2 regions of the Staphylococcus sp. GDY8P57P genome follow, and region 2 is predicted to be linked to the other one. Evidence: predicted binding sites of a transcription regulator. Region 2 holds the regulator's gene; the other holds the start of a gene.
The links. Region 2 encodes Rex, which represses fermentation and respiration genes when NADH is low (regulators of the CRP and FNR family bind a similar motif). Its sites were predicted from a motif close to TTGTGAAATATTTCACAA; they were not measured.

Region 1 (16,136 bases), on a different contig from region 2:
GCCAAGTGGTGTCGTTACAACGTCTTTAAATGTACCTGGTAAATAATCTTTTGCCATTTCAGAAACAGCTTTACTTAATGTTTTATAAATATCCCAGTCTGAACGTGATTCCCATAATGGATCAATAGCTGGATTAAATGGATGAATGAATGGATGCATGTCTGTTGATGATAAGTCATGTTTTTCATACCATGTTGCTGCTGGTAAGACGATATCTGAGTACAATGGTGTCGCAGTCATTCTGAAATCCAACGATACTAGTAAATCTAATTTACCTTCTGTATCTTCACGCCATTTAATTTCTTCTGGTTTATCTTCTTCATTAGGTTTAGCCATTAATCCTGAACGTGTACCTAATAAATGTTTCATAAAGTATTCTTGCCCTTTAGCAGAACTTGAAATTAAATTTGAACGCCAAACAAATAATGTTTTTGGATGGTTCTTTCTTAAATCTGGATCTTCGATCGCAAATTGCGTTTCTTTATTTTTCACAGATTCTATCGCTTTATTTAAAATAGCTTCATTTGAATCATCACCCTCATCTTTGGCTTCTTCCCCGAATAATAGACTATTTTTATTAAATTGAGGGTAAGATGGTAACCAACCTAATCTCGCTGCCGTCACATTATAATCAGCTGGATGTTGATGTTTAATATTATTTGCGAGTGGTGATTTCAATTTATCAACATTAGATTCTTCGTATTTCCATTGGTCCGTTGCAAAATAGAACCAACTTGTACCATTTTGTAAACGTGGTGGTCCTTGCCAGTCTTTAGCAAAGGCTACAGTATTCCATCCCTCAATTGGTCGACATTTTTCTTGTCCAACGTAGTGTGCCCAGCCACCACCGTTCACACCTTGACAGCCACATAATAGAACTAGATTTAAAATCGCGCGATAAATCGTATCTGAGTTGAACCAGTGGTTAATACCCGCACCCATGATAATCATTGAGCGCCCTTCTGTATCAATAGCATTTTGCGCAAACTCTCTTGCTACTTGTGTCACTAATTCTGGTTTAATACCTGTTACACGTTGCTGCCATGCTGGTGTATATTTTGATTCTGCATCATCATAAGATGTTGCTTCTAATTCATGGTTAAATCGTTTAATACCATATTGACTTGTCATCAAGTCATATACCGTCGCAACATACACTTCTTTGCCGTTAGCTAATGTGACTTTTCTAGCTGCAATCGGTCTTTCAAAGATGCCATCACCTTGACTATCAAAGTAAGGGAATTGAATCGTTTTGATTTCATATGTGTCTTCCGCCATAGACATTGCTGGATCAATCTTAGAACCATCTTCATTTTCTAATTTTAAGTTCCACTTCTTGCCTTCTTCCCAGCGTTGACCCATTGTGCCATTAGGTACTACAAATTGACGACTATTGATATCGTGAATGACCGGTTTCCATTCGCTATTTTCACTATCCATACCTAAATCACTTGCACGTAAAAATCGTCCTGCTTTATAACCATTGTCGTCTTCATCTAACATAATGACGAAAGGCATATCTGAATATTGTTTAGAATAGTTAATGAACATATCACTCGGATTATCTTGATAATATTCTTGTAAGATAACGTGTGTCATCGCTTGTGCTACCGCTGCATCTGTACCTGGATTAGGTGCTAACCAGTTATCTGCAAATTTAACATTTTCTGCGTAGTCTGGTGCTACAGAAACCACTTTAGTTCCTTTGTATCTTACTTCTGTCATAAAGTGTGCATCCGGTGTACGTGTAAGTGGTACATTTGAGCCCCACATAATAATATAAGCAGCATTGTACCAGTCACTTGATTCAGGTACGTCTGTTTGTTCACCCCAAATTTGAGGTGACGCAGGTGGTAGATCGGCATACCAATCATAGAAGCTTAGCATTTCTCCACCAAGTAAATTAATAAATCTCGCACCTGCTGCGTAACTAATCATTGACATCGCTGGAATAGGGGTGAATCCAGCAATTCGGTCTGGACCATCCTTTTTAATGGTATACAAAATTTGTGCAGCGATGATGTCTGTTACATCTTTCCAGTTAGCACGAACATGGCCACCTTTACCACGTGCTTGTTTATACATTTTCGCTTTCTCTTCATCTTCAACGATTGAAGCCCAAGCAGCAATGCGGTTACCATTATTTTCTTCTAATGCAGTCGTCCATAAATCTAATAATTTTCCTCTAATGTATGGATATTTCACACGAAGTGGACTATATTCATACCAAGAAAATGATGCACCACGAGGACAACCACGCGGTTCAAATTCTGGCATATCAGGACCACAACTTGGATAATCAATTTGTTGGTTCTCCCATGTGATCACACCATTTTTTACGAATACTTTCCATGAACATGATCCTGTACAGTTAACACCATGTGTTGTTCGAACTACTTTATCGTGACTCCATCTTTCACGGTACATTTTTTCCCATTCTCTACTTTTGCTCTCAAGAACTGACCAGTTTCCATTAAATTTTTCAGTTGGTTTGAAAAAGTTTAATCCAAATTTTCCCATCTATATGAATCCTCCTACCGTTAAAGGTATTAACTTATTCCGATTTGCCGTTTTACTTTTGAATTTATAATGATTGTACAATTTTTCACATATGATAGGTATTAGGGAATGTCCTAATTTGAATGGGGGAATCCCTAAAAAATAAAAAAAGCAGGCAGTGGTACTTAACTCTCTAAGAATTTGTAGTACCACGCCTGCAAGGATGACTTAACAATTAATATATTTAATTTTATTGTCATTGATAATTTGTTGATGTAAGTGTTGTTGTGTTGGATGGTAACTTTCATCAACGTCTATTAAACAGCGATAACCTGTTTCTGACATTTCTTCTGCTTTTAATAAAGCATCTTCTTTAGAACCTTTTATCACATATAATGTATCATCAACATTGCGTTCATGTTCTTGTGACACAACGTGTGCTTTATCGATATGATCAACAATCGCGCCTAATATACAGATACCTGGTTCACCTTCAAGTTCATGTTGTTGTAATTGATGTTCAATTGTACTTAATTTACCAATAATTACACGTTGGTTATAACACGTTGCATTAAAGACAATTGCAATCGAATAATCTTCAGTTGTATACGCAGTAATTTGTTTGATAATATGACCTAATCGCTTAATTCCCATATAGATAGCTAACGTACCACCATTAATGAGATTACGAATATCCGTTTCTTGATTGATTGAATCTTTGAAATGGCCTGTCGAGAACGTAACACTTGGTGCTACTGATCGTAATGTCAAACCTAAATCCATTGTTGCAACAGCTGCACTTGCCGAAGTGACACCAGGAACAATTTCGTAGTCAATGTCATAGTCTTTTAAAGTATTCACTTCTTCAGTAACACGACCAAATATCGCTGGATCGCCACCTTTAAGACGTATCACCGTTTGATATTGTTTTGCAGCCTCAACGATTTTCAAATTGATTTCATCTTGCTGTATATGTTTCGCATAAGGTTTTTTACCGACATCAATGATTTCAGCGTCAGCTGGTGCATATTGTAGGATAAGCGGATTAACTAAACGATCATACAGAATAACGTCTGCTTTCTTAATGCATCGCTCTGCTTTTTTAGTTAAAAGGTTGGGGTTCCCAGGACCCGCACCAATCAAATATACCTTTGCCTTCTCATTTATAGACATACATATACGTCTCCATCAATGACTTCCACTTGATATGTTTCAACACATCCCGTATCTGGTTCTTGGACTTCTCCACTTCTTAAATCAACTTTTTGATCATGTAATGGGCAATAAACATAGTCACCACTCACTGTTCCTTCTGATAAAGGCCCTTGTTTATGAGGACAAATATTATTAATTGCATGAATGTCTCCACTTTCAGTTAAGAAAATGCCAATTTCTTTACCATCAACAATTACTTTTTTACCAATTAATGGTGTTAATTCTTCTAATGTCGTTACTTTAACTTTTTCCATAGATTTCATCGTTTACACCCTCTCAACTTCAAAGATTTTTTGAGCTTCTTTATCTTCAACGATTGCTTCCCAAGGTTCGCCATGTCCATCAATCGCTTTTTTAGCATCCATAATTCTATCGAATAATTCTTTTTGACGTTCAGGATCTAATAACACTTCTTTGACGTTTTCAAAGCCTAAACGATTTAACCAAGGTGCAGTTCTTTCTGCGTAAATACCTGTTTCACGATAATATTGCATTAATGCACCACATAATTGGATAACATCATCTTCAGTTTCAACAGTAGTTAATAATTTACCTACAGTAACGTCTGTACCACCGTTACCGCCAATATAAATTTGATATCCATTTTCTACTGAGATAACACCGAAATCTTTAACACCAGATTCAACACAACTACGTGGGCAACCAGATACACCCATTTTAAATTTATGTGGTGTGTCGATATATTCAAATGTTTTTTCTAAACGAATACCTAAGCGTGTAGTATATTGTGTACCAAATCGACAGAATTCTTTACCGACACAACTTTTAACAGAACGTGTTTTCTTACCATAAGCTGAAGCTGAACGCATACCTAAATCTTTCCAAACTTGAGGTAATTCTTCTTTTTTCAATCCGTATAAACCGACACGTTGTGAACCTGTTACTTTAACTAAAGGTACGTTGTATTTTTTAGCAACTTCGCCTAATCGAATCAATTGATCAGCATCTGTTACGCCACCACGCATTTGTGGAATAACAGAGAATGTACCATCGTTTTGAATATTAGCATGGTAACGTTCATTTGCGAATCGTGATTCTTTTTCATCCTGGTGATCATGTGGATATACCATATTTAAATAGTAGTTAATTGCTGGTCGACATTTAGGGCAACCATTTTTATCTTTAAAATCGAGAACATGACGCACTTCTTTAGAAGTTTTAAGCCCTTTAGCTCTGATTTGCGTTACAATTTGGTCGCGTGTTAAGTCTGTACATGCACAAATACCAGTTGGTTTTGCTGCTACAAAGTCATCACCTAATGTGCATTGTAATAACTCGCCGATTTGACCTTTACATTTACCACAAGAGTTACCTGCTTTAGTTGCTTTTGTAACTTCGTCAACAGATGTTAAACCTTTCGTAGTAATTGCATTCACAATCGTACCTTTATCGACACCATTACAACCACAAATCGTTTCATCGTCTGGCATGTCAGCAATTGATGTTACCGCTTCTTCGCCACCTTTGTATAATAATGAAACCAATGTATAGTCTTCTAAAGATTCATGTTTTTTCATCATGTTATAAAATCTTGAACCATCATCCGTATCACCGTACAACACTGCTCCGACAACTTGACCTTCACTTAAGTACACTTTTTTATAAATGTTATCTACACTATTGAAAATTTCAATCCCATGGACATTATCATTTTCAACAATTTGTCCTGCGCTGTATAAATCACAGCCAGATACTTTTAATGAAGTGAATGTTGTAGACCCTTTATAACCTTCTGTTTCTTTGCCAGTTAAATAGTCGGCTAACACTTTACCTTGTTCATAAAGTGGTGCGACTAAACCGTATACTTTGCCATTATGTTCTGAACATTCACCGACAGCGTAAATATTTGGATCTGATGTTTGTAAATAGTCGTTAACGACAATACCTCTATTTACTTCTAAGCCAGCGTCTCGAGCGACTTGTGTAAATGGACGGATACCTACTGCCATAACGACTAAATCCGTCTCAATCACTCTTCCGTCTGCTAATCTAATCGCTTCAACATCATCTTTACCTATAATTTCTTTAGAGTTTGCTTGTAACTCGATATTCATACCTTGACGTTCTAAATCTGCTTTAAGCATACCACCAGCTTTACGGTCTAGCTGCATTTCCATTAGCCATTCTGCTAGGTGTAATACAGTAACTTCCATGCCTTGGTCCATAAGACCTCTTGCACATTCAAGTCCTAACAATCCACCACCAATGACGACTGCTCTTTTTTTCGTTTTAGCGATGTCAATCATACGTTCAGTATCTTCGATTGTTCTCCAACCAATTACACTTGGTAAATCTGAACCAGGTATAGGTAATACAAATGCACTTGAACCAGTTGCAAAAATACAGATATCGTATTTAACTTCAATACCTTTTGAAGTTGTTACCGTTTGAGCGGAACGATCAACTGTTTCCACTGGGTCATTAACGATTAACTCGATGTTATTTTCTTCATACCATTCATATGGATTCATGATTGTTTCTTCAACAGTCATTTTCTTTTGTAATATATTTGATAACATAATTCTGTTATAATTCGGGTAAGGTTCTTTACCAATAATCGTGATATCAAATTGTGAATCAGAACGTTCAAGAATTTCTTCGATCGTTCTTAAACCTGCCATGCCGTTTCCAATCATTACTAATTTTTGTTTAGTCATAAAATATGCCCCTTTTATCACTTAAAATTTACTTATTTTCCATTTGCAATATTTGTTATTATTAAATGTTTGAATTTATACATTTGTTTCTTCACTGTTATTCTATAACAAATCCCCTTAAAAATGTGATTAAATTCACAAATATTAGTAAAATCGGGGAATTCCCTAATACGCTATTTGCACATAAAATAATAGGAGTAGGACAATGCATTCAATACGAATGGCGTCCTACTCCTTATAATCTGAGTTTATTTATTATCTAATTGTTCTAAACGATCACTAATAATTAATTTTAAAATGTTATCAAAGTTGATAGATGGCGTAATATGCAGTGTACCTTGAATATCCATTTCCGAAATCAGGCGTTTCACTTTATTAACAAGGCGTCCATCATATAGAAACATAGGTACAACAATTAATGTTTCATACTGCTCAGCTAATTGGTCTAAATCATTTCTGAAGGTAATATCACCATATAATGTTCGACAAAAGACAGGTACGTCTTGCTTTAGCTTCTTACCAAAGGATTTCAACTCATCATGCGCTTGCGTATATGAAAAACTACCATGCGCAATAAGAACAATGGCATGATTTACCGAAGCATCCACATTAACGTCTCGAATTCGTCTTTCAACTAAATCGACCATTAAATCGTGTGTGCCAAGTGGTTCACTAATCTCGTAATGAATTTGTGGGTGTGTTTGTTTAATGTGCGCAAGTATATTCGGCACATCTACAATATAGTGCATGGCTGAAAAAATTAATAACGGCACCACTTTAAAATGTGTTTCTCCCGCTTGAATTAAACGCCCTATTGTATTCTCAATACTTTTCTCTTCACTCTCTATAAATGCGAGTTCATATTGATAGGTTTCATCTCTTAAGAGCGACTCTAAAAATGCTTCTAACGCTTGATTTTGGTCACCTTTTCTCATACCATGTGCAACTAAAATATTGGCTACCAATCCTGTCATCCCCCTTTAATCCATGTGCAATCACAATCCATTGAATGCGTCATTAAACTTTAAATGTTGATTAAAATCATATGTTTTTCTACTAATCAAGTCAAGTCTGTTGGTTAATTTGTCACTAATAAAAAAAGTTGAGACAAACATAGGGTAGAATTCCTAATGAATTCATTATCCTAGCCGTTAATCTCAACCAATCCGCCTTATTTATTAATTAAACTATCACGTGAACCATTCAAATAGGCATAAACTAAACCAATAAAGATACCCCCACCGATATAGTTACCAATTAAAGCAAACACAATATTTTTGATAACATCTAACCATGAAAGTGCATCTAAATTATAAAACACCATGCCTGCATATAAACCTGCATTAAAGACAACGTGTTCATAACCCATAAATACGAACACGACAACTCCTGCCGCAATAAAGAACGCTCTTGCTAATCCTTCTTTAAATAACATAGATACATAAATACCAATATTAATAAAGAAGTTACAAAAGATGGCTTTAACTAAAATATTTAGCCATGTTGATTCTACTGTCTTCATATGTACTGTTTTACTTAAACTGGCAATCATTTCCGGCGTCATTATATGTGTCCCTTTCATTAAGAAAAATAAAATAAATCCGCCAATAATATTTCCAATAAAGCAGAATAAGAAAATGAGTAGCATCTTATTAATAGTAATCGCTCTGTAATACCAGCCTACCGTTAAATACATAAAATTACTGGTCAATAATTCTGAATTAGTCAATACAATTAAAACTAAAGCTAAACTAAACGCAATCGCACCCAATAAATTAACTAATCCTTCGTTAGTTCCAGCAAATTGTGTTTTAATTGCTAACATAAATACAGTTACGATTGCTAATAAAAAACCTGACATCATCGCTTTCAAAGCGTATCGTCCAGGCGTTTTCTTTGCCATGATTTCTTTCGTCTGTACTTGTCCAACAGCCGCTTCTACAATATCACGAGTTGCGTGGGTATCTTCAACCGTTTTATTGTTCTTCAACATATGTATGCCCCCTACATCCTTTTCAAGTTATGTTTCAATTATATATTTTTTAAGAAAACATGAATAGATTAAATTTCAAACATCAAAAAAGTGAGGTGAGCTCGTGTCGTGTAAACACGATGCCACCTCACTTTGAGATTTACTATTTTTGTGATTTAAGTCTAGATAAATAACGCAATCCTGTAGCAAAGATACCATAGCCTAATGCAGTTCTTAACACATATTTAATTGCACTATTATCAATCGCTTTTGAATTCAATAGGATTGTAGGGATTAAAGTACTAACTGAAAATAAAGCAAGTACTTTCAAATATCTTTCCTTCATTTCATCAACCTCATTTCATCTACATTATAACGTAAATTTAGTGAGATTTTTTGACATCCTTATGACTTTTTACGTTTCAATAGTGCATCAAGTTGGTCTAACGTAGAATTCATTCCCGCTTCTACACCCATATCAAGTGCTTGTTGCGCAGCATCTTTCGTTGGAAAAATTGAAGTTGATGTAACACGCGTGCGTTCCTCTGATTCTGAAGTAAAATCCATGAAAATTTGCATACCAGGTAATGTTGTATCTTTTTCACCTTGAGGCGTAGCAAAGAAATCAAAATATTCAATGTGATGCGGTTTTTCGACTTTTTTATATTCTGTAAGTGTATAACTTGTTTGTTCTGGCATTTCAATCGCAAAGAAAGCATCCCCACCGGCAACCGGATTAAAACGATATACCTTTGTTTTGCCTCCTTGAGGATGGAACCATTGCTCAAATAACGCTTTCGTTGTGTACGATTCAAATACTTCATTGATTGGTGCTTCGAACGTTCTCGTAAATATAATTGTATTATCTTTGATCTGAATTGACATGTTAATCCCCCTACTTTAAAAAATGACTCACTCTGAATTTACCAGTTATTTATTTTTAATACAAAGATATAAAAAAACTCCCTTCAAAATTCACATGATCTCAATGTCTACTTTGAAGGGAGTCTATGCTTATATGTCGTATTTATTGTGACGAATGATTAGTCTTCAAGTGGAAATTCTAAATCGAATTCAACATGTAAGTCTTTGCCTAATAAGAATCCGCCAGTTTCAAGTTGTTGGTTAAATGTAATACCATATTTTTCACGATTAAGATTACCAGTAATAACTAAACCAGCTGTATTTTTACCGTTAAGTGGGTTTAAGCTAATACCTTTATAATCTAAATCAAATGTTTCTTCATGTGTTTGGTCTTTCATTGTTAAGTTACCAGTAACTGATTTTTCATCTACTTTTGTAATTTCAAATTTAATTTCTGGATAGTTTTCAGCGTCTAAGAAATCTGCGCTTTTAAGATGATTATCACGATCTGCTACTTTCGTATCAATTGAATTTGCTTTAACAGTAAACGTACCTTGTAATGAACTTAAATCGTTAAAATCACCTGAGATGTTAGCGTCAAATTCGTTAAAACGTCCTTTAACATTTGATACAACTAAGTGTTGAATAGAAAAGTTAACTCCTGAATGTGCTGGGTCTAAATTTAAATTAGCCATGTTTACATACCTCCAATATTTAAATTATGAAACTACGTAGCTGAAAACCAGTACGATAGTTTGTATAATTATTATACTTAGTATAATAAAACAACTTAAATAGAAATACAAGTAAAACGACTCACATTTAAATGATTTAATGTGCTAACATTTCTTCTTTGATATCATCCTTATCTAATGAAGCAGGATAGTACGTTGGCCAGTGATCCATTTCTTTAAGTAATGTTTCATTGTTATCACCCATAAAAATATGGAAATGTTCAGCTTTCTTAGGTGCAATATTATGATCACTAAACTGAACATATTTCGGTAATGATGGCGTATCATTGTTTTTCAATTTATAAATAAATCTCACACCGCGATTACCTTTCTTATAATCTAAGATTTTTTTACCAACATATTCATACGTTCCAGTTACCTTATTCCCATTTTTTTCAAAAGTAATGTTGTCACCTTCAATATGAATGTTAGAAATATCAGTTTTATAACCTTTTTCATAGTATGCTTTATATTCTTTTGCGGTCATACTGCTATCTTCTTCAGATTTATGTTTCATAACATCATCTAAATCACCATTTTTTAAATAAGGATAAACTGATTGCCATTCACCTTCATAATCTGATAGCGCACGATCTTTAACTTGCTCATCTTTAAAATAACCATCTGAAATTGCTTTGTCATGCTTATGTTCAGCTTTGTCATCTTGCACTTTTATATTGGAATCCAATGCTTTATCTAAAGCTTCAATATTTTTGTTCATTAATGTTTGATAATTTATTGATGTGTCTTTAGATTGTTCTTTATTTAATGACTCCATATTATAGAATTTTAATGGCTTGGCGTTGGTTTCTTTTCTGATTGTCTCAGTCACTTTGTTGGCAACATTATCTTCGTATAATATGTATTTAACATTTTTATCATTTATCTCTTTAACTAATTGTGTAAGTGCTTTTTGAGAAGGGTCTTCAGCGTTCATATTTTGAATTCCCTTTTGAACAAAGCCATAGCGATCTGCGAGATAACCTAATGATTCATGTGAAATAAATACAGCATTACCTTGTTTATCTTTAGTAATGTCTTTTAATTTATTGTCAATGTCATCTAATGATTTTTCTAATTTTTTATAATTTTTCTCATATTCATTTTTATGTTTTGGATCTTTAGCTACTAACTGTTCTTTAATTTCTTTAGCAAAGATTTTATTTTTCTCAGGATCTAACCATACGTGTGGATCATATCCGCCATGATGATGGTGGTGATGTTCATGTGCATCTGCATGTTCTTCATCACCGTGTTCATGCTGATCTGTGAGTAATGTTGAACGGTCTAATTTATCTTGTAATGATACTTTCTTTTTATCATCTTTAATTGTTGCTGCAACTTTCTTAGCGACTGGATCTAAATCGTCACCTGTATACACGAATAAATCAGATTTATTAACCTTTAACATGTCTTTCTGAGTTGGTTCATAATCATGTAAGTCTGAGCCAGCAGGATAAATGGATGATACATTCACATGATTACCACCTATTTGTTCTATAAAAGATTGTAAAGGATAAACGGTTGTAGACACATTGATTTTATCGCCATCCTTTGACGCCTTATTAGAACTATCTTCTTTTCCGCAAGCTACTAAAACACATAATATTATAGATAATAAAACGGTAAGACTTAAAAATCGCTTCATAATGCTCCTCCTAAATAGTAATAATTACGATTTAAAAGTATAGCTTCATTTGTATAAAATTACAATAGTTTTTTTAATTTTCTTATTCATCGTTTTAAAGAAATGACATCGATTAAAATTGATTTATTATATTAATCTCTCGATACATGGTTATCATTATTAGATTCAATGCTTTTGAAATTTAAACCTTCACTTCACGCTAGTAGCATGATTTTCTATGCTGGTCCACCCCATTCTGTTTTGCTTGTCGAATTTCTGGGTGAAATTCTCTTTGCTGGTGCCCCCACCCCAGCTTGCTTTGCTTGTTGAATTTCTGGGTGAAATTCTTTTTGCTGGGGCCCCGGATGACAAAAACGCCCTTCAAAGTTTCATTTTTCAATGTTTACTTCGAAGGGCGTATATCAATTTTAGTGTTAATGCTTATGACACGTTCATTTCAGCATTATAAGTATTTCGTCCACTCTTTAACTTTGTATGGATCTTTTACTTTTTTACCATTGATAAAAACAGTTGGAACTGTGTCAATTTTATTATCTTCTGTTAGTTTCTTTTGTTCGTCAGCTTTTTTCCAAGCGTTACTATTTTTAGTTTTATATTGTTTTTTAATTTCTGTTTTCTGTTGACTTGTAATATCTAATTTATCAATTTCTCTATCTAAAAAGTCTTCAGTCAGCCACTTTTTATTTTCGTCTTTTTGGTTGGCAAATACATTACGTTGAAATGTTAAGTATTTATTAGGCGCAACCTCTTGTACTGCATTGCCAGCTCTTGAACCAACTATAGAGTCTTTATCTAGAAAGCCAGCATTTACAAATTGGTACTCGACTTTATTCGTATCAATATAGTCTTTTTTTATTGTAGGCATGACGTTCTCTTCAACTTTTTTACAGTACGGACATTTAAAATCTCCATACTCAACGATTAAAATCTTCCCGTTTTTTGTTTTAGGTGGTTGTTTCTCTTTGTTGTTAGTACATGCACTCATGATGACGATGATAACCATCAACATGCTTAAAATTGAAATGATTTTCTTCATAGATGCTCCTTTTCATTTTGTATTAATTCATGTTTTCTTCTTTATAATCAGCATCATGTGATTCTATATATTGCTTTGTATCGAAGTTATCCAAATATTTTCCCTTTTTCCCATCAAATTGATATGTGTAGTAATGAACTTCCTCATTATTACTTAATGGCTTATAAGCTAAAACAACATACTTACCATCTTCATAAACATAAATATTCGCATCTTTTTTATCAAAGTGCTTAACCATATCGCCTGTATCATGCTTAGCCATTTGTTCTTGCTTTTGATCTTGCATTTTTACAGCTTTATCTATTTTATCTACATATTTATCATTACCGCATGCTGCTAGCAATACGATACCTAAAGTTAACATAACTAATATACGTTTCATACATTCACTCCTATTGCCCAATTCTATAAATCTCACCTTATACTTCTGTTGCAAATACTATCATACAATGGTTTTAGATTATGCGCTAGTTCATAAAAATTTAGTTTTGTAAAAATATTTATTATTATAAATTAAATATAAATTTCCATCTACAACTAAAGTACGATGTAATTTAATTAGTTATTATGTGTAATATTTAATGTAATTTGCTAAAATGAAATGTAATTCTTAAAAATACAGAGGAGTAGATGAATATGAAATTCGTAACTTTAACATCGGGGGAATTTGAGAAATTTACGTCCAGTCATTTCTCACATTATACGCAATCACGAATTCACTTTGAAAATAGAAATGAATTAAAGGGTGATGTACACATTGTAGGTGTCAAAGATGACAGTAACAACGTTATCGCCGCTACATTAATGACTGAAGCGCGTGCATTAAAAGTATTCAAATATTTTTATACACATCGTGGACCGGTAATGGACTACAGTAATATTGAATTGGTTCACTTTTTCTTTAAATCATTAACACGCTATTTAAAAAAACACAATTGCCTATATGTCTTAGTTGATCCATATATTTTAGAGAACTTACGTAACGCAGACGGAGAAATTTTAGAGAGCTATGATAATCGTGCCGTAATCAAAACGTTGGAAGAACTGGGTTATAAACATCAAGGATGGTCAGTTGGTTACAGTACAATGAGTCAAATACGTTGGTTATCTATCTTAGATTTAAAAGATAAATCAGAAGATCAACTGCTTAAAGAAATGGACTATCAAACTCGTCGTAATATTAAAAAAACGTATGAAATGGGTGTAAAAGTAAGAACACTTCCTATGGATGAAACAGATACTTTCTTCGAATTGTTCCAAATGGCCGAAGAAAAACATGGCTTCAAATTTAGAGACAAACCTTACTTTTATGAAATGCAAAAAACATACAAAGACCATGCTATGCTAAAACTTGCTTATATCGATTTAAAAGATTATTTATCTACTCTTCAAGAAAAGCATGATACATTAACACAACAATTAGCGGACGTTGATGCAGTGTTGAAAGAAAATCCGAATTCTAAGAAAAATAAAAATAAGCGCACGCAAATACAACAACAAGTTGATAGTAACGAACGTAAATTAAATGAAACGAAAGATAAAATCGCCCAAGAAGGCGAAATACTTAATCTAGCCGCTGCTTTATATTTATATAATGACCATGAAGTTTATTACCTATCCAGCGGTTCTAACCCTAAATATAATGCGTACATGGGTGCGTATCGATTACAATGGGACATGATTAAATTCGCGAAAGAACATAACGTTGATCGTTATAATTTCTATGGTATTACTGGAGATTTTAGCGAAGATGCTGAAGACTTCGGTGTACAACAATTCAAAAAAGGATTCAACGCGAATGTGTATGAATATATTGGTGATTTCATCAAACCTATCAAACCTTTCGCATACCGAGTTATGCAACTTTTAAATCGTAAATAAGCACGATAAAAAACATTTCAACTAAAAAACACTTCCTAAAGCACATGTGAGTACTTTAGGAAGTGTTTTGTTATTAGTCTTCATTGATTACATTTAAGAAACGACGTAATTCTTCTGTTTTGGGATGTTCGAAGATGTCTTCCGGTGCCCCTTGTTCACCTATACGTCCTTCATGTATAAAGACGATTTTATTTGAAACTTGACGTGCGAAACGCATTTCATGCGTAACAATGACCATTGTCATTCCTTCATCAGCTAATTCTTTGATTACACGAAGTACATCATTCACTAATTCTGGATCTAAAGCAGACGTTGGCTCATCAAATAGCATTACTTGTGGATTCATTGCTAATGCTCTAGCAATGGCTACACGTTGTTGTTGACCACCTGATAGCGCATGTGGGCGTTGATCTTTAACACTTGTTAAACCAACTTTTTCAAGTAACCCCATCGCTCTTTCTTTAGCATCTGCTTTATTCATTTTCTTAACCGTCACTAACCCTTCCATAACATTTTCCAATGCTGATTTATGCGGAAATAGGTTATAACTTTGAAATACCATACCCGATTGCTTGCGTACGCTTATTTGAGACTTTTTATTGTTAGCTGTGTAGCTTTCACCATTAACCGTTACGTTACCTTCAGTTGGAATTTCTAAAGCATTAATCATACGTAGTAATGTCGTCTTACCTGAACCAGATCGTCCAATCAGTGTCACGACTTCCCCTTTATCTACATTTAAATCAATACCTTTAATGACTTCTTTATCATTGAACGATTTATGGATACCACTTAATTCAATCATGAGTTATACCCTCTTTCAATATATGATTCATAGAAGCTTTGAATAACTGAAATGATGAAACATACTACCCAATACATAACAGCTACAAGTATATAAATTGTGAAATACTCATAAGTTGTAGAAGCGACTTCTTGAGCTTTACGGAACATTTCTGCTACCAAGATAAAGCCAAGTAATGATGTATCTTTAATTAAACTTAAGAATGTATTACCTAAAGCCGGAATTGAAACACGAATCGCTTGTGGCAATATAATTCTTTGAATGGTTTGTCTATAGTTCATCCCTATAGAATAAGCCGCTTCAGTTTGACCTTTAGGTATTGAAATAATTCCACCACGTATAATTTCTGATGCATACGCACCAACATTAAGAGATAAACCAATGATAGCTGATACAACGGATGATAATGTCCATTGTTCATCAGCGTTACCCGTTAATAAACGCCCTAGTTCAGGAATACCATAAAAGATAATGAATAATTGAACGATCATCGGTGTACCACGAATAATTGACACATAAACACGTGCAATACCTTTTAAAACTTTACTTGTTGAAATACGCATTAACGCTGTAAATAAAGCAATGATCAAACCTAAGATAAATGTAACAATGGTAATTGGAATAGAATATTTTAATAATCCTTCCAACATCGGTCCAAATGCTTGCCCTGCCGCATCTAATGCATGTTGTTGTTGACTATTTAGGCTCAGAAACATTTTCACCGAACCATTTCTTACCAATTTTTGCTAATTCGCCATTTTCTTTTAATGTTTTAATGCCATCATTGAAATCAGATACAACTTT
Region 2 (16,136 bases):
GGTTAACCAAAACCATTCACAACACTTACAACATATGGTAATAGGATTAATGATTTTGCAACTACAAACAAAACCATTTACCTCGATTACCAAAACAATAACTATTAAATTTAAAGACTAAGATTATTAAGTTTTTATCACTCGTAAGTGATATGAGTCTATTTAAACATAACCTTCCAATTTATTTTTAATTATTTCTTAAATCGCATGTTTTTATACATAACTGTAATATTTTATATGTTAAAATATTACTTGTAATTTCAATATAACAGTTAAGTATTTATTTTGAACAGTTACGCATAACCCCCCAGACCAATTGCGCTAAATTGTATAATCAATATAAGGAGAGTGGCACGCTATTGAAAGCAATTGATAAAAAGATTGAGCAATTCGCATTATACTTGCAACGTAAAAACAACCTAGATCATATTCAATTTTTAAAAGTGAAATTGGGATTACAAGTCGTTGTAAGCAATCTTGCTAAAACAATTGTGACCTATGGTGTTGCACTTATCTTCCATACATTTCTATACACTTTATTTACACATGTTAGTTATTTTTTAGTTAGACGTTATGCACATGGGGCACATGCAAAATCATCATTGTTATGTCATGTTCAAAATTTAATATTTTTTGTCGCTTTACCTTGGGTAGTTGTCTACATTAATCTAAATGTGGGTATAATATATTTGGCTAGTATTGTGGCTTTTGTATTAATAGTACTATTTGCTCCATCAGCCACAAAGAAACAACCAATACCACTACACTTAGTAAAACGAAAAAAATTATACTCTGTTATTTTAGCAATGGTATTAATAACTATTTCTATAGTTTTACCAGTGCCTTTCAAAGAACTTATTGTATTAGGGATATTTTTAGAAAGTTTAACGTTATTACCAATCTTTTATTCTGAGGAGGATAATTAATATGAATTTATTAACTATGTTATTCGCAAAAGTATTTAGCTTTATCTTTGGGTTAGTAGGAACATTCTCTGTTCAAGATGTGTGCAGTTTTTATTTTGATGAACCAGAAGTACCTAAAGAATTACAAGATTTATCTAAAAAATAATTAAAGAAAGTGTTAGAAATGAATCTTTTAGACTTTGTTCCATTATCAATTTTTCAATCAGTAATGTTAATCTTGGTCTCAAAAATTATTATAGATATTAAATTTAGTAAGAGGGATTATTTAACTTGTATAAGTATTATAATCCCTTGTACTATTTTATTTTATTATGTAGATAGAAAATCAGTATTAGTTCTTATAATTTCTGTCATGCTTTTCTTCTGTCTGAAGTCGGGTTTATGGTCCATATTATCAGTTTTATTATCAACACTTATAATGTATATTAGTAATTTTTTCACGCTTACTATATATGTGATAACTAATAACAATATGAAAATTAGATTTCTTGAAATTGTTGTCTATATGGTTTCATTTTTTATAATCGCAATGATATGCGCCTATTCCATTAGATTTCTATTGAAAAAGCTAAAAAAGACATATTTATTTTTTAACAATATATATATAATTCTTATCTCTGTTTTTCTAATTTTTTCAATCATTTCATTGTATCTTTATACTCAAAAATTCTATTTGGATTCAGAAGGATTAAGATTATTCGCTTATGTATTTTTAGGGATTCTATTCTTTTTAATACTTTGTATAATCATAATTACATATACAACTCATCGAGAACTTCGTTATAAACGTAATATGGAAGAGATTGAAACATATTATGAATATACTTTACAAATTGAATCAATTAACAATGAAATGCGTAAGTTTAGACATGATTATGTAAATATTTTAACTACAATGTCTGAGTATATTCGTGAAGATGACATGCCTGGGCTAAGACAATACTTCAATGAAAATATTGTACCTATGAAAGATAATCTTCAAATGAAATCAATTAAAATTAATGGTACTGAGAATTTAAAAGTACGTGCGATTAAAGGCTTAGTTACCACTAAGATTTTACAAGCTCAAGAGAAGAACATTCCTATCAGTATAGAGGTGCCTGAGTTAGTAGAACATATAGAAATGAACACGATTGATCTTAGTCGTATCATTGGAATCATTACGGATAATGCAATTGAAGCATCAGAGACGCTTGAAGATGCATTGATTCGTATAGCATTTATTAATACTGAGACGTCTGTTATGTTTATTGTTATGAATAAGTGCCAAGAAGATATGCCTCGTATTCACGAATTATTCCAAGAACGCTTTTCAACTAAAGGAGAAAACAGAGGTCTAGGATTAAGCACGTTGAAAGAAATCACTGATTCTACTGACAATGTGTTACTCGATACGACGATAGAAAATGGCTACTTTGTGCAAAAAGTAGAAATCATAAATAATTAGTCATAAGGATGTGTAATCATGAAAATATTCATTTGTGAAGATGATGTAAAACAACGCGAAAATATGGTTTCAATTATTAACAATTATATAATGATTGAAGAAAAACCAATGGAAATTGCGCTGGCAACAGATGATCCTTATGAAGTCATTGAAAAATCTAAAGAAATGAATGATGTTGGATGCTACTTTTTAGACATTCAATTAGAGGCTGATATCAACGGGATAAAATTAGGTAGTGAAATTCGTAAATATGACCCTATTGGAAACATCATTTTTGTTACAAGTCATAGCGAGTTAACATACTTAACGTTTGTATATAAAGTTTCAGCAATGGATTTTATCTTTAAAGATGATCCTAGTCAGTTGCAATCGAGAATTATTGATTGTTTAGAAACAGCGCATACACGCTTAAAATTATTGTCTAAAGAAAGTAATGTTGAGACGATAGAATTAAAACGAGGTAGTAATTCTATCTATGTTCAATATGATGACGTCATGTTTTTCGAATCATCTACAAAATCACATCGTTTGATTGCACACCTAGATAATCGTCAAATTGAGTTTTATGGTAACTTAAAAGAACTCGCACAATTGGATGATCGTTTCTTTAGATGTCATAACAGTTTCGTTGTTAACCGTCATAATATTGAATCTATTGATTCAAAAGAACGTATTGTTAACTTTAAAAATGGCGAGCACTGTTTTGCATCTGTTCGTAATGTTAAAAAAATATAGTTGAATATACACAATCAAAATATTCTATAAGTAGATTAATTTAGAAGCGGGACAATGAATTTATCACTGTCCCGCTTCTTTTCTCATTATTTTAATTCTGACGTAACTTCTTCAAGTGTTGGAATACTCTCAATGGCACCACATTTTGTTGTAACTTTTGCTGCTACGAAGTTACTGAATTGCAGTATGGCTTGCCCTTCTTCCTTAAGCAATTTAGTCATATTCACTTCATCACTTAATAATATTCTGCTAATTGCTGCTCCAATAAAGGCATCTCCTGCGCCTGTCGTATCAACGGCTTTTACTTTAAATCCTTCATGATATATCTTAGTTCCATCTTTTAAAATAATACTAGCGCCATTTGGACCTTGTGTATAAATAACTGCTACAACCGATCCTTGGAATAATGACTGAATTGCACTTTCTTCATCCGCTTCGCCAGTAATAAATTCAAGTTCCTCATCTGAAACTTTTATGATATTCGCTTTAGGAATGAACGCCTGTATCGTTTCTTTACATGCTTCAGCACTATGCCAAAGCGGTAAACGTACATTAGGATCAAAAACGATGGTGCCATTAGCTGATTTAAATTTATCAATCATAGCTTGATGCGCTTCTTTCATATCACTTTCAACTAAATCAACAGAACAGAAATGTAGGATATCATTTGGATTAATTGATATTTCGTCTAAATAGTCCGCTTTATAAAGCATATCAGCAGAAGGTTTACGATAAAATGAAAAATCTCTTTGTCCATCTTCTTTTAAGCTTACAAATGCTAATGCCGTATTTGCTACATCTGTTCTTCTAATGAATTGAGTACCTACACCTAGATTGCTTAAAGTTTCAACTATAATATCACCAAATGCATCATTACCTAATTGCGTCACCATTTCAGTAGATGCTCCCATTTTACGTGCTACACTTACTACATTTGCAGGTGCACCCCCAACTTGTCGACTAAATTGTTCAACATCTTTAAGTTCAGAGTTCTTCACATTTGGTATAAAATCTATTAATGCTTCACCTATTCCGTATAACTTTCTCATTTTTTAATCATCCTTAAGTTCATATTTAGTGAATTTTAAATAAACTTGTCCTGTTTCTGTTGATGTTTCTATACCTGTAGCATTTTCATCTGGAAATATTCTTGAAGTTAAAACACGTTCGCCGTCATTGCAAAATATCTCAATGCTTGATGTATCAACAAATATTTGTAATTGGCTCAATGGAGATTTTAAAATTGTACTTCTTGTTAAATCTTGAACATTATCTGGCAATAATCCACTTTCCGTGCGATCCAATGTAAGCTTTTGCTCGCTTGTATTATAGATAATTTTGGTGTTATTTAACTTTGATGTACGTAATTCAAAATAAATTTCTGACGCATCATTTTCAAGAATATCAATAATCAGTTCATACTGTGTACCTTCATATGGATGTAATTTTCGATTAAATTTATTAGCATAACCTAGTGCTGTTTCTTTATTTTTACGTAACTTTTCAAGCCCTTTAAACGGACGTTGTCGCAGTTGATTATCCTCAATTGTCAGCACCCTAGGTATTGTTAAACAATGTGCCCATCCTTCATCATCGGTAGGATAATTGATTTCAGGTAACCCCATCCATCCAATTAATATTCTATTACCATTTTCATCTAAAAATGTTTGTGGCGCGTAAAAATCAAAACCATTATCTAGCTCTATAAAGTCTCCATGTTCAAATGATAATGTGTCGAAATCTATATCCCCTATCAAATATCCAGATTGATATATATTTCTAAATTGATTACCCTGTGCTTCAATTCCTTGGGGACTGAAAAGTATGATATCTTTAGAATTCAAATTAAAATAGTCAGGACATTCCCACATATAGCCAAAGTTTTTTAAATTTGTTTCAAGTTCTCCACAAAAAGACCATTGCTTTAATTGTTTATCTTTCGTCTTGTAAATTAAACAACGACCTTGTTCATCATTTGTTTGGGCACCAATTATCGCATAATATTCACCATTCAATTCAAACACTTTAGGATCTCTAAAATGACTTGTATATCCCTCTGGTTGTGAAGCGATAACGGGTTTATCAAATTTTGTAATTGTACCGTCATTTTCTACTTTCGCAATCATCTGACTAGCATAACGTTCCCATTGATCATCACGACGATTACCTGTGTATATGTAATATAAGTCACCTTCATGTTCAAAAGCACTGCCACTATAAACACCGTGACTATCATAATATGTATCTGGTTTTAATACGGCACCCTGTGGTTCGAACGTCACTAAATCGTCACTCGTATAATTAAACCAATACTTCAATCCATGTACAGCACCAAGTGGAAACCATTGATGTGAAACATAATATTTGCCATTATGATAAATTAAACCATTAGGATCATTGAGCAAACCTGTTTCAGGTTGGATATGAAATGTCTGACGAAATCTTGACGTTTCGACTTGCCGTTTAAGATGCTCTAGGTACTTTTTATCTACGTCTTCAATGCGACGATAACGTTCTTCTCTTGACCATTCAGCCATATTATTCCTCCATCATTGATAAATTAAATCTAAGTTTATTATTATTCTATCATCGACTATGGTATCGGTTCCATAGATTTATGTAATTTAAAGTGTCTATATTTCAACCGGGATTATGGTTTTTGACACGACATTTTTAGAAAAAATTAATTCATTTAATTGTTTCATAGCATGCGTGCCAGCTTTATAATAATTAAATTTAACAGTCGTAATCGTAGGCGTGACGAGTTGCGTCATTGGGTCTCCTCCAAAACCATAAATTTGATAGTTCTCAGGTGTATTGGGGTGTTGAGAATAAAACTTATGAATTGCTAATGCTATAGGATCTGTTGCACCAATTAATACGTCAATATTACATGTATGATTTAACTTTTCAGCAACATCATTTTTAGCCTCTTCATATTTAAAAGATGTTACATAAATTTGAGGATGAATATCATATTGTTTTAAAGCATCAATAATACCTTGCTTTCGTTGTATACCCACAGCAACATCTTCTTCACTAACTCCAAAGAATACGACGTTTCGAAATTGTTGATGCCCTATTTGTTCACCTACAATGTATCCTGCTTGATAATCATCATGAATAATACTATGTAATTCAGGATGCGACTGACCGACTAGAATAACTGGTACATCTAATTTCTGAATCACTTCTAAATGTTTATTTGTTAAAGTAGTAGCCATTAATATGATGCCATCTACCTTACTTCTTGAAAAGGTCTCAAGTGCTTCAATCTCAGCATGAACATCTAAACCAGTATAATTAAGTAATAATTGATATTGATGTTGATGGCATACCGATACAATGCCTTTAACTGTCTCATCCACTGCATGTGAATTCATTCTTGGTATAATAGCACCGATCATATGTGTATGCTTGGCTCTTAAACTTTGCGCAAATTGATTTGGTTGGTAATCATGCTCAGCTATGATACGACTTAACTTTTCCTTCGTATGCGGGCTAACTGAGCCGTCATTTAAAAAAGCGGGAGACCGTGCTTTTAGATACTCCCGCTAATTTTGCGATATCTGATATATTTTTCATTAGATTAATCACCTAAATTAACTGTCATTTAAGCATTATTTTATCACATAACTATTCTTATAAAATACTGTTTAGTATATGAATCACTAATAAAACTATCAATATCTTTTATTCAGTTTGTTTAATTCACCATAAAAATACGCTTTCTCACCATGAACAAGTTGATCCAATCCTGTCTTATCTTCTTCTTCAGTGGTTGCAATAGGCATGATACTTTGTAAAATCTTACCTATAATCCAAGTTAAAACCACCGTGTAACATAAAACCACGAGCACAGCTATAACTTGAATCAACACTGAGTGAATGTCTCCGTTATAGATAAATCCGTTTGATATATCATGATTAACATGTTGTGATTGAAACACGCCAGTAAGAATAGCACCAACGATACCTCCTGCACCATGAATACCAAAAGCATCAAGTGTATCGTTATATTTATATTTCACTTTAATCACATTAATAACGAAATAACAAACGATGCCACCCGCAAATGCAATAACAAATGCGTTGAAATAATTCACATAGCCTGCTGCAGGTGTAATAGCGACTAAGCCAGCTAAGACACCTGATAATAAACCTAGTAGGCTTATTTTCTTAGTCATAAGGTACTCAATGATTAACCAACTAAACGCACCACCACTTGCCGCAATAATTGTATTTACAAATGATGTTAGTGCAACATCATTTAACGTATATGCACTTCCTGTGTTAAAACCATACCAACCGATCCAAACTAAAATACCACCAATTAAAGTGATTAAAAGATTATGTGGCTGTATTTTTTCAATTTTTTTACCATTACCTATCATAATCGCTAAAATAAGGCCTGAGAGACCAGATGTGATATGTACAACTGTACCACCAGCATAATCTAAAGCACCAAGTTGTTGTATCCATCCTCCGCCCCATACCCAATGCGCAACTGGGCTATATATCAAAATCACCCACAAGAATATAAAAATAATAAACGGAAAGAATTTCATACGTTCAGCAATTGAACCTGAGAGTATTGAAACTGCTATTGTGCAAAACATCATTTGGAACAACATAAATAATGCAAACGGGATGTGTGGACTTAATTGGTCATTGACTGCAAAACCAACATGTTGTAGGCCAATCAAATCGAAATTACCTATAAAAGCATTGCCTGTTCCAAAACTTAATGAAAAACCTAATGTAACCCATGTAAACGTCACGATAATCATTGCTGCCATACTTTGCATAACTGTGTTTAGGACATTCTTTGATTGAACTAACCCACCATAAAACAAGCTAAGCCCAGGGGTCATTACCCAAACAAGTAAAGTGCAAAGAAATAAAAAAATTGTGTCATCCATCTTCATAATTACCACTTCCTTTGAAAATATCATAATGATACTTCAAAGAAATAGCAAAAATACGTAAGATAAAATGACACAATATGTTACATAATATAACAGTGTTTTAATCACTTATTTCGTTTTAAGCTTTTTGAATTGTAATTGTCCAAGATGCATCATCTAATTGTTCATAATTCGTAACTGGATAACCTTGTTCAGCCGCCCAATTTGGAATAGCTTCTGTTGCTTGCGTACAATCGAAATCTATTTTAAGTTCATCACCATTATCTAATGTTTGCATTTTCTTTTGTGCTTCGATAAGTGGGAATGGACATACCATACCTACTGTACCTAATTCATATAACATTGTTATTCCTCCAATTAATTATGTTGTTTGTGTTTGTTTTGGAACTGCAGTAGTTTGAGATTGTGATGTTTGTTTTTCTAACTTTTTCATTGGTCTAATGAAAATAAAGTAACTCATAAACCATACACCTAAAATCATAGAACCTAGTGCAATCCAGCCTTTCCAAGACATAATAGCTGTTTCTACTAAGCCATTACCAATTGAACAACCACCTGCTACTGAGGCACCGAATCCCATGCAAATACCACCAATAGCACTATTACGAATCGTCTTCTTATCAGGTAATCGCCATTTGAATTCACGCGATCCTCTAGCAGCGATATATGACCCTAAAAAGATACCTAATATTAATAGTACACCCCAATCTATTAACTGAGTATCTCCTGTAATTAAAAACGTAATTAAGTTTGCTGATGGTGTTGTGATGCCTAAACCATAATCTCTACCAGTTGACATACTCATCGGCCAAGCAATTAATGCTATCAAACCAACTGCTATACCAGCTACAAATGGGTGGTATCGTTTTTCAAATAAATAATGTCTCAAGCCACTATATTTTTGCTTAAGCTTTGGAACCGCAAATTTGGGTTTAGGTTTGCGTAACGTTTTAGTTACAAAAATAATCGTGATGATCGTTAATATTAACGTAAATACCCACATTGGAATACCCGTTGTCTGAGACATATTGGCATTGATATTTGTAGGTTGATTTATCCACGTCATCACTGGAAGCAGCACACCTGTTTTAGTAATTGCCGCAGTTACTGCATATAACACGAGTGCTACCCAACTTCCAATTAAACCTTCACCAGCACGATACCATGTACCTGTAGCACAGCCTCCTGCTAATACAATACCTATTCCAAATATAAACGCACCAATGATGGTACCAATAATTGGAAATGTACTATCAGGTATTGAAATAAGATTTAACCCAGTTAAAATAAGTAGTCCTATACTTTGGACTGTAATAGCTACTAATAAAGCATAAAACATTTTGTTATTTTTTTGAACATACATGTCTCTAAAGCCACCAGCTAGACAAAAACGTGTACGTTGCATAACAAACCCTAATAATATTCCAACGATAAGACCACTAATAATCATCCATATCACTATTAATTCATCCTTTCCCGATTATTTTACTAAGGTATTATAATCAATTGTACTAAATTTGGCAACTTCTTAAAATAAAATGCTTCTAGCGATTTTTCACACGACCTATAAATTATTGCATTGGATTCACTCAATGTTGGCTAACAAAACGGGAGTGGGACAGAATTCTTTTGAATTCGTCGTCCCACTCCCAACTTGCTTTGCTTGTAGAATTTCTTAGTGAAATTCTCTTTGTTGGGGCCCCGACTCCCAACTTGCTTTGCTTGTAGAATTTTTTAGTGAAATTCTCTTAGTTGGGTCCCCACCCGCAAGGATGACTAGAACTGAGAAAAGCTTGGTTTAAGCCCCTTATCAGTTCAGTCAGCAACTGCGAATTTGCTAAATAGCATGATTATATTATTTATGTCCCAGAGTGCTGTAATAAAAGTGACGTTATTTAATTGGAATAATTTTTCATGAAGAATAGCAATGATTGCAATTCTATACCTAAGTCAATATGATGAACTTGTACACTATTAGGTACTTCTATTCTAGTTGGTGTGAAATTTAAAATACCATTAATATTTGCTTCAATTAACTCATTTGCCACACGTTGCGCTACACTTTCTGGCGTCGTTAAAATAACAACATTAATATCTTTGTCAGCAAGAACTTGTTTTAAGTCGTTCATATGATGGACAGTCACATCACCAATCTTATTTCCGACAATGTGCTCATCAACATCAAAAGCCTCTGTAATGGTCATTTCATCATGAATTGAAAAGTTATACGTTAAAAGTGCTCTACCTAAATTACCAACACCTACCAATGCAATGTGTATATTATCGCTATCACTAAGTGCCGTTTTAAAGAATTCTAATAAACTATCTATATTGTAACCATAACCTTTTTTCCCTAATTCTCCAAAATATGAGAAATCTCTACGAATGGTTGCTGATTCAATATTTAATGCCTCGCTAATCGCTTTTGAATTCACTCTGTCTATGCCTTTTGATTTTAACGTGTTAACGAATCTGTAATATAAAGGTAATCGTTTCAAAGTTGCCCGTGGAATTTTAGATTTATTTTGAGCCATTTAAAATGCCCCCCTTTCGTTTGAATTTTATAATCTATGTATCCAAACTATTTTGAGTGCTATACGTTTTAAATTTTTAAAATTTTCTTATGTCCTATTATGAATACTGGAATATTATACCTTAACGCATTTTAAAAATAAATAACTTAGTTTCAAGAAACTAAGTAATATGGTAAAATATAGAGTAATATACAACTTAATTTCGAGTAATAAACTTACAAATAGAAAGGTGAAACCTGAATGATACTCTTGCAATTAAATGACATTTCGAAATCATTTGATGGTGATGATATTTTCACACGTGTGAATTTCGAAGTAAAGACAGGCGAACGAATCGGAGTCGTAGGTCGTAACGGTGCTGGAAAATCAACCTTAATGAAAATTATTGCCGGTGTTGAAGATTACGATAGCGGCCATATTTCTAAAATTAAAAATTTACGAATGGGTTACCTGACCCAACAAATGACGCTTAATTCATCCGCTTCAGTGTTTGAAGAAATGTCTAAACCATTTGAACATCTCAAAAAGATGGAACGCTTAATTAAAGAAGAAACGAACTGGCTCGCTGATCATGCATCTGACTATGATTCTGATGCCTATCAACAACATATGGAACGTTATGAATCATTAACCAATCAATTTGAACAACTCGATGGTTATCAATATGAAAGTAAAATCAAGACAGTTCTACATGGTTTAAATTTTAACGAAGATGATTTTGATAAACCTATTAACGATTTTAGTGGTGGTCAAAAAACACGATTATCATTAGCACAAATGTTATTAAATGAGCCAGATTTATTACTATTAGACGAACCTACAAACCATTTAGATTTAGAAACAACAAAGTGGTTAGAAGATTATTTAAAATACTTCAAAGGTGCCATCGTCATCATCAGTCACGATAGATACTTCTTAGACAAGATTGTCACGCAAATCTATGATGTGGCACTTGGTGATGTTAAACGTTATGTAGGCAATTACGAGCAATTTATCGAGCAACGTGATAAGTATTATGAAAGTCGCATGCAAGAATATGAACGTCAACAAGATGAAATTAAGCGATTGGAAACCTTTGTAGAAAAAAATATTACACGTGCCTCAACAAGTGGTATGGCAAAAAGTCGTCGCAAAACATTAGAGAAAATGGAACGTATCGACAAACCAATGTTAGACGCAAGAAGTGCCAATATTCAATTTGGGTTCAATCGAAATACAGGAAATGACGTGATGCATATTCGCAATCTTGAAATTGGTTATGATGCGCCTATAACATCTCCAATTAACATAGAAGTCACGAAAGGCGATCATATCGCAATCATAGGTCCTAATGGTGTAGGTAAAACGACGCTAATTAAGACAATCGCACAACGACAAGATCAAATAGACGGTAATATTACCTTTGGTGCTAATCTACAAATTGGCTATTATGATCAAAAGCAAGCAGAATTTAAATCCAACAAAACAATTCTCGACTATGTTTGGGATCAATATCCAACTATGAACGAAAAAGACATACGCGCTGTATTAGGACGTTTCTTATTTGTACAAGATGATGTTAAAAAAATTATTAACGATTTATCTGGTGGCGAAAAAGCACGATTACAATTAGCACTCCTTATGTTACAAAGAGATAACGTCTTAATCCTTGATGAACCTACAAACCATTTAGATATTGATTCTAAAGAAATGCTTGAACAAGCATTAAAAGATTTTGAAGGAACGATTCTATTCGTTTCCCATGATCGATACTTTATTAATCAATTAGCTAATAAAGTCTTTGATTTAAATATAGATGGCGGTCAGATGTATCTTGGAGATTATCAATATTATATTGAGAAAACAGAGGAAGCAGCTGCATTAGAAGCATTTGAAAATGAACGTAATGATGATAGCAAGAATGATGTTTCCAATCAAAACGTAAACAATAACACCATCAATACGTATGATTCACAAAAACAACAACGCCGTGAGCAACGTAAATTAGAACGTCTCATTGAAGAATGTGAATCTAAAATTGAATCCTATGAAAATGAAATCGCTCAAATTGATGAACAACTGACGCAACCTGATGTATTTAATAATCCTGAAAAAGCTTCATCATTAGCGAATCAAAAACAAGAAACCGAACAGAAATTAGAACAAGTTATGACCGAATGGGAAAATTTACAAGAAAATGTTTAAAACGCATTAATCTTAAAATAGCTAGAAAGTATTTTATAACTTTTTAGCTATTTTTTTGAATCAATTTCAATAAAAGTTATAAACAGTTAAAATGTGATAATACCAACTATCCACAAAGTTATCCTACTTATCCACAAGATATTTTTGATTCATTTACCAATTTTTTACACAAAATTAATCTGCTATCCACATTGTTAAGAACCTTTTATCCACAACTTATACACTTAATGTTGATAAGTACAAATGTTCCCTATTGACCTTTATCAAATGATGTTTCTTCAAAAATAAAACCTCTTATAACATAAGCATTACAATGCTAACGTTCATAAGAGGTTTCTTATCGTAAAATAAATTTTTAAAATCATTTAAGCATCTATTGTTGCTTCTTCTATGTCCATGTTATTTTCACCATTTAAATCTAAATGAGCTGTAACGCCTGCTTGATAATAGTAGTATGCCGCTGCGCCGATCATTGCTGCATTATCCGTACATAATTTAGGACTTGGAATAGACAAATGGATATTATTTGCTTCACATAAATGTTGTAAACGTTGACGAAGTCCTTTGTTACTTGCAACGCCACCAGCAACGATAAGTCTATTCACATTATATGCCTTACATGCATTCATCGCTTTAGTACTTAATACATCTACGACACTATTTTGAAAACTAGTTGCCACATTTTCTTTAACAATCGTTTCATTTTTTTGTCTTAAATTATGCAGTTTGTTGATTATAGCACTTTTCAAACCACTAAAACTAAAATCATAACTATCTTTTTCTAACCATACTCTTGGAAAATCATACGTATCTTGACCTTGTTGTGCTAATTTGTCAATTTGTGGTCCACCCGGATATGGTAAATCAATTGTTCGTGCCACTTTATCATAGGCTTCACCCACTGCATCATCTCTTGTCTCTCCAATAACTTCAAAATGCATATGAGATTTCATATACACGAGTTCAGTGTGACCTCCAGATACGATTAACGCGATTAAAGGAAATGTTAATGGTTCTTCTAAATGATTAGCGTAAATATGACCAGCAATATGGTGTACAGGAATAAGTGGTTTATCGTAAGCAAAGGCTAGTGCTTTTGCTGCATTAATACCAATCAGCAATGCCCCAATTAATCCTGGACCTTGAGTTACAGCTATTGCATCTATATCATGCATCGTGATGTTTGCAGATATTAGCGCTTCATCAATAGTTGTTGTAATACCTTCCACATGATGTCGACTGGCAACCTCTGGCACAACACCTCCAAAACGCTTATGACTCTCAATTTGGCTAAGTACAATATTGGATAAAATTGTGTTGCCATCCTTAATGACACTTACACTTGTTTCATCACAACTTGTTTCAATTGCTAATATTAATGTTTCTTTATTCATTTAAGTTCACCCACATAACCATTGCATCCTCGCCTTCTCCATAATAATTTTTACGTTTACCACCAAATTGAAAACCCAAATTAGTATAAACGTGTTGTGCTATGACATTATCAACTCTAACTTCTAAACTCATTACTTCACATGTATGCTTAGCATAATCCATAACATATTTTAACAATAATTGTCCCAGCCCATATCCTCTGTAATCTTTACGAATAGCTATCGTTGTTATTTGAGCTTGATCAATAACAATCCATAGCCCTAGATATCCGATAATTTCATTTTCAAAAAGAATTACAAAATATTTCGCAAAGTTATTTTCATTTAATTCATGATAAAATGCATCTATCGTCCATGAACTATCATTAAAACTGTCACGTTCTATATCAAATACATTAGGAACATCATCAACTTGCATCGCTCTAATTGTTAATTCTGATTCTGTTGGTTTAGCCAATTTCTTTCTGCCTCTGATAATTTAATATAATTTGGAACAAATGTATGAATATCTTCACTTTCAGTTAAAAGTGGTTTCATTGCAGGTGCATATGGTAAGTGACTTTGTATTTCTCCATCAAGATAGTTTGATAATTTATCAGCATCTTTACCAATATAGACAAATGGTTGTTTGAAATCAGTCAATTGTTGTTTTAATTCTTGAATTGGTAAATATTGATCTTCTAAAATTGTCTTTAATTTTCCTTCTTCATATTGATAAACACCTGTATAAACCGCTTCTCGACGTGCATCAATAATAGGAACCAATAACCTTTGGTCGCTTTCATCCATTGTGGCAGCTAATGCTAATAAAGACGATACGCCATATAATTTTGCATTTAATGCATATGCTAACGTTTTAGCAGTTGTAACACCAATTCTTACACCTGTATATGAACCTGGCCCCTTAGCAACTACAATACCATCAATCTCGCTTTTATCAATTTTCGCTTCTTCAAATAAATGTTGAATACCAGGCATAAGTTGACTAGAATGATCTTTTTTATTTTCGGTAGTCATTTCAGACAATACGGTATGATCTTGCATGATTGCGATTGACATCGGTTGATTTGATGTATCAATCAGTAATAAATTCACTTTCAACTTCCTCCTTAACGTTCAAATAATGTGTCCCTATGCCATTTAATTCAATCGTTCTTTGCGTTTCGTTAACAGTCTCTATATTAATGATTAATCGTTCTTCAGGTAATAAATCATAAATAAATTGACTCCACTCAATAACAGTGATGCCTTCATCTTGAAAATATTCTTCAAAACCTAAGTCCTCATCTGAATCTTCCAAACGATAGCAGTCCATATGATGTAGCTTTAAATGACTACCTCTATAAGATTTTATAATATTAAATGTCGGAGAATTAATATTACGTTTAACACCTAAATGTTTACCTATAAATTGAGTTAGCGTTGTTTTACCTGCACCAAGATCACCATTTAATAAAATGACATCACCAGGCTTTAAGTGTCGAACTAACACATTAGCGAATTGATCTAATTCATCCAAGTTATTAATCGTTATCATTAGTCCCACTCTCTCTACTTATTTTATTAACTAAATTATATTGCTATATTTTTGATTTTAAATGACTTAATTTTCCTAACACAATTGAATTAAGCCATAACAATTTAACTTAATAAGTATAACAAATTCCTCTAGCAATTTCCCTATAAGGAACATAAATTTGAAAAAGGATTGATGTTAGAAAATTCTTAAAAATTATATTGACTTAATAAACACTGTGTAGTAAATTAAGTTTATCGAATTTTTAAACAATTCTAACTATTTAAATATAACCATTCAAGGAAGGAGTATATTAAAATGACTACAATGACACATCAAGCATATAATCCAACTGACAATTTAATTATTTTATTATACTCTCAAGGGCTGGAACTTTAGTATCTTTCAATTACTAAATGTTTAAGTCCTATTTCTCATTGAATGGGACTTGTAGACGTCCCAATCACAAATT

Region 1: the regulator Rex is predicted to act here: its motif matches at 2,594-2,611, upstream of KA878_RS08175 (nitrate reductase subunit alpha).

The regions. Positions count from the first base shown of each region.
Region 1 covers NZ_JAESLK010000019.1:257,830-273,965, reverse strand. The annotation lists gene KA878_RS08175 (nitrate reductase subunit alpha) at 1-2,520, opposite strand, end outside; gene cobA (uroporphyrinogen-III C-methyltransferase) at 2,728-3,672, opposite strand; gene nirD (nitrite reductase small subunit NirD) at 3,663-3,977, opposite strand; gene nirB (nitrite reductase large subunit NirB) at 3,981-6,392, opposite strand; gene KA878_RS08155 (sirohydrochlorin chelatase) at 6,641-7,357, opposite strand; gene KA878_RS08150 (formate/nitrite transporter family protein) at 7,564-8,385, opposite strand; gene KA878_RS08145 (hypothetical protein) at 8,528-8,710, opposite strand; gene KA878_RS08140 (SRPBCC family protein) at 8,770-9,249, opposite strand; gene KA878_RS08135 (YceI family protein) at 9,408-9,923, opposite strand; gene adcA (zinc ABC transporter substrate-binding lipoprotein AdcA) at 10,060-11,610, opposite strand; gene KA878_RS08125 (DsbA family protein) at 12,053-12,646, opposite strand; gene KA878_RS08120 (DUF4467 domain-containing protein) at 12,669-13,028, opposite strand; gene KA878_RS08115 (aminoacyltransferase) at 13,283-14,527, shown strand; gene KA878_RS08110 (amino acid ABC transporter ATP-binding protein) at 14,601-15,332, opposite strand; gene KA878_RS08105 (amino acid ABC transporter permease) at 15,329-16,048, opposite strand; gene KA878_RS08100 (transporter substrate-binding domain-containing protein) at 16,029-16,136, opposite strand, start outside.
Region 2 covers NZ_JAESLK010000009.1:81,614-97,749, forward strand. The annotation lists gene KA878_RS04250 (accessory gene regulator AgrB) at 360-926, shown strand; gene agrD (cyclic lactone autoinducer peptide AgrD) at 928-1,071, shown strand; gene agrC (quorum-sensing sensor histidine kinase AgrC) at 1,090-2,373, shown strand; gene agrA (quorum-sensing response regulator AgrA) at 2,392-3,108, shown strand; gene KA878_RS04270 (carbohydrate kinase family protein) at 3,195-4,157, opposite strand; gene KA878_RS04275 (sucrose-6-phosphate hydrolase) at 4,161-5,645, opposite strand; partial or broken gene KA878_RS04280 (LacI family DNA-binding transcriptional regulator) at 5,742-6,693, opposite strand; gene KA878_RS04285 (ammonium transporter) at 6,792-8,036, opposite strand; gene KA878_RS04290 (sulfurtransferase TusA family protein) at 8,155-8,379, opposite strand; gene KA878_RS04295 (YeeE/YedE family protein) at 8,398-9,495, opposite strand; gene KA878_RS04300 (redox-sensing transcriptional repressor Rex) at 9,932-10,570, opposite strand; gene abc-f (ribosomal protection-like ABC-F family protein) at 10,811-12,754, shown strand; gene tsaD (tRNA (adenosine(37)-N6)-threonylcarbamoyltransferase complex transferase subunit TsaD) at 13,120-14,148, opposite strand; gene rimI (ribosomal protein S18-alanine N-acetyltransferase) at 14,141-14,605, opposite strand; gene tsaB (tRNA (adenosine(37)-N6)-threonylcarbamoyltransferase complex dimerization subunit type 1 TsaB) at 14,578-15,243, opposite strand; gene tsaE (tRNA (adenosine(37)-N6)-threonylcarbamoyltransferase complex ATPase subunit type 1 TsaE) at 15,224-15,685, opposite strand.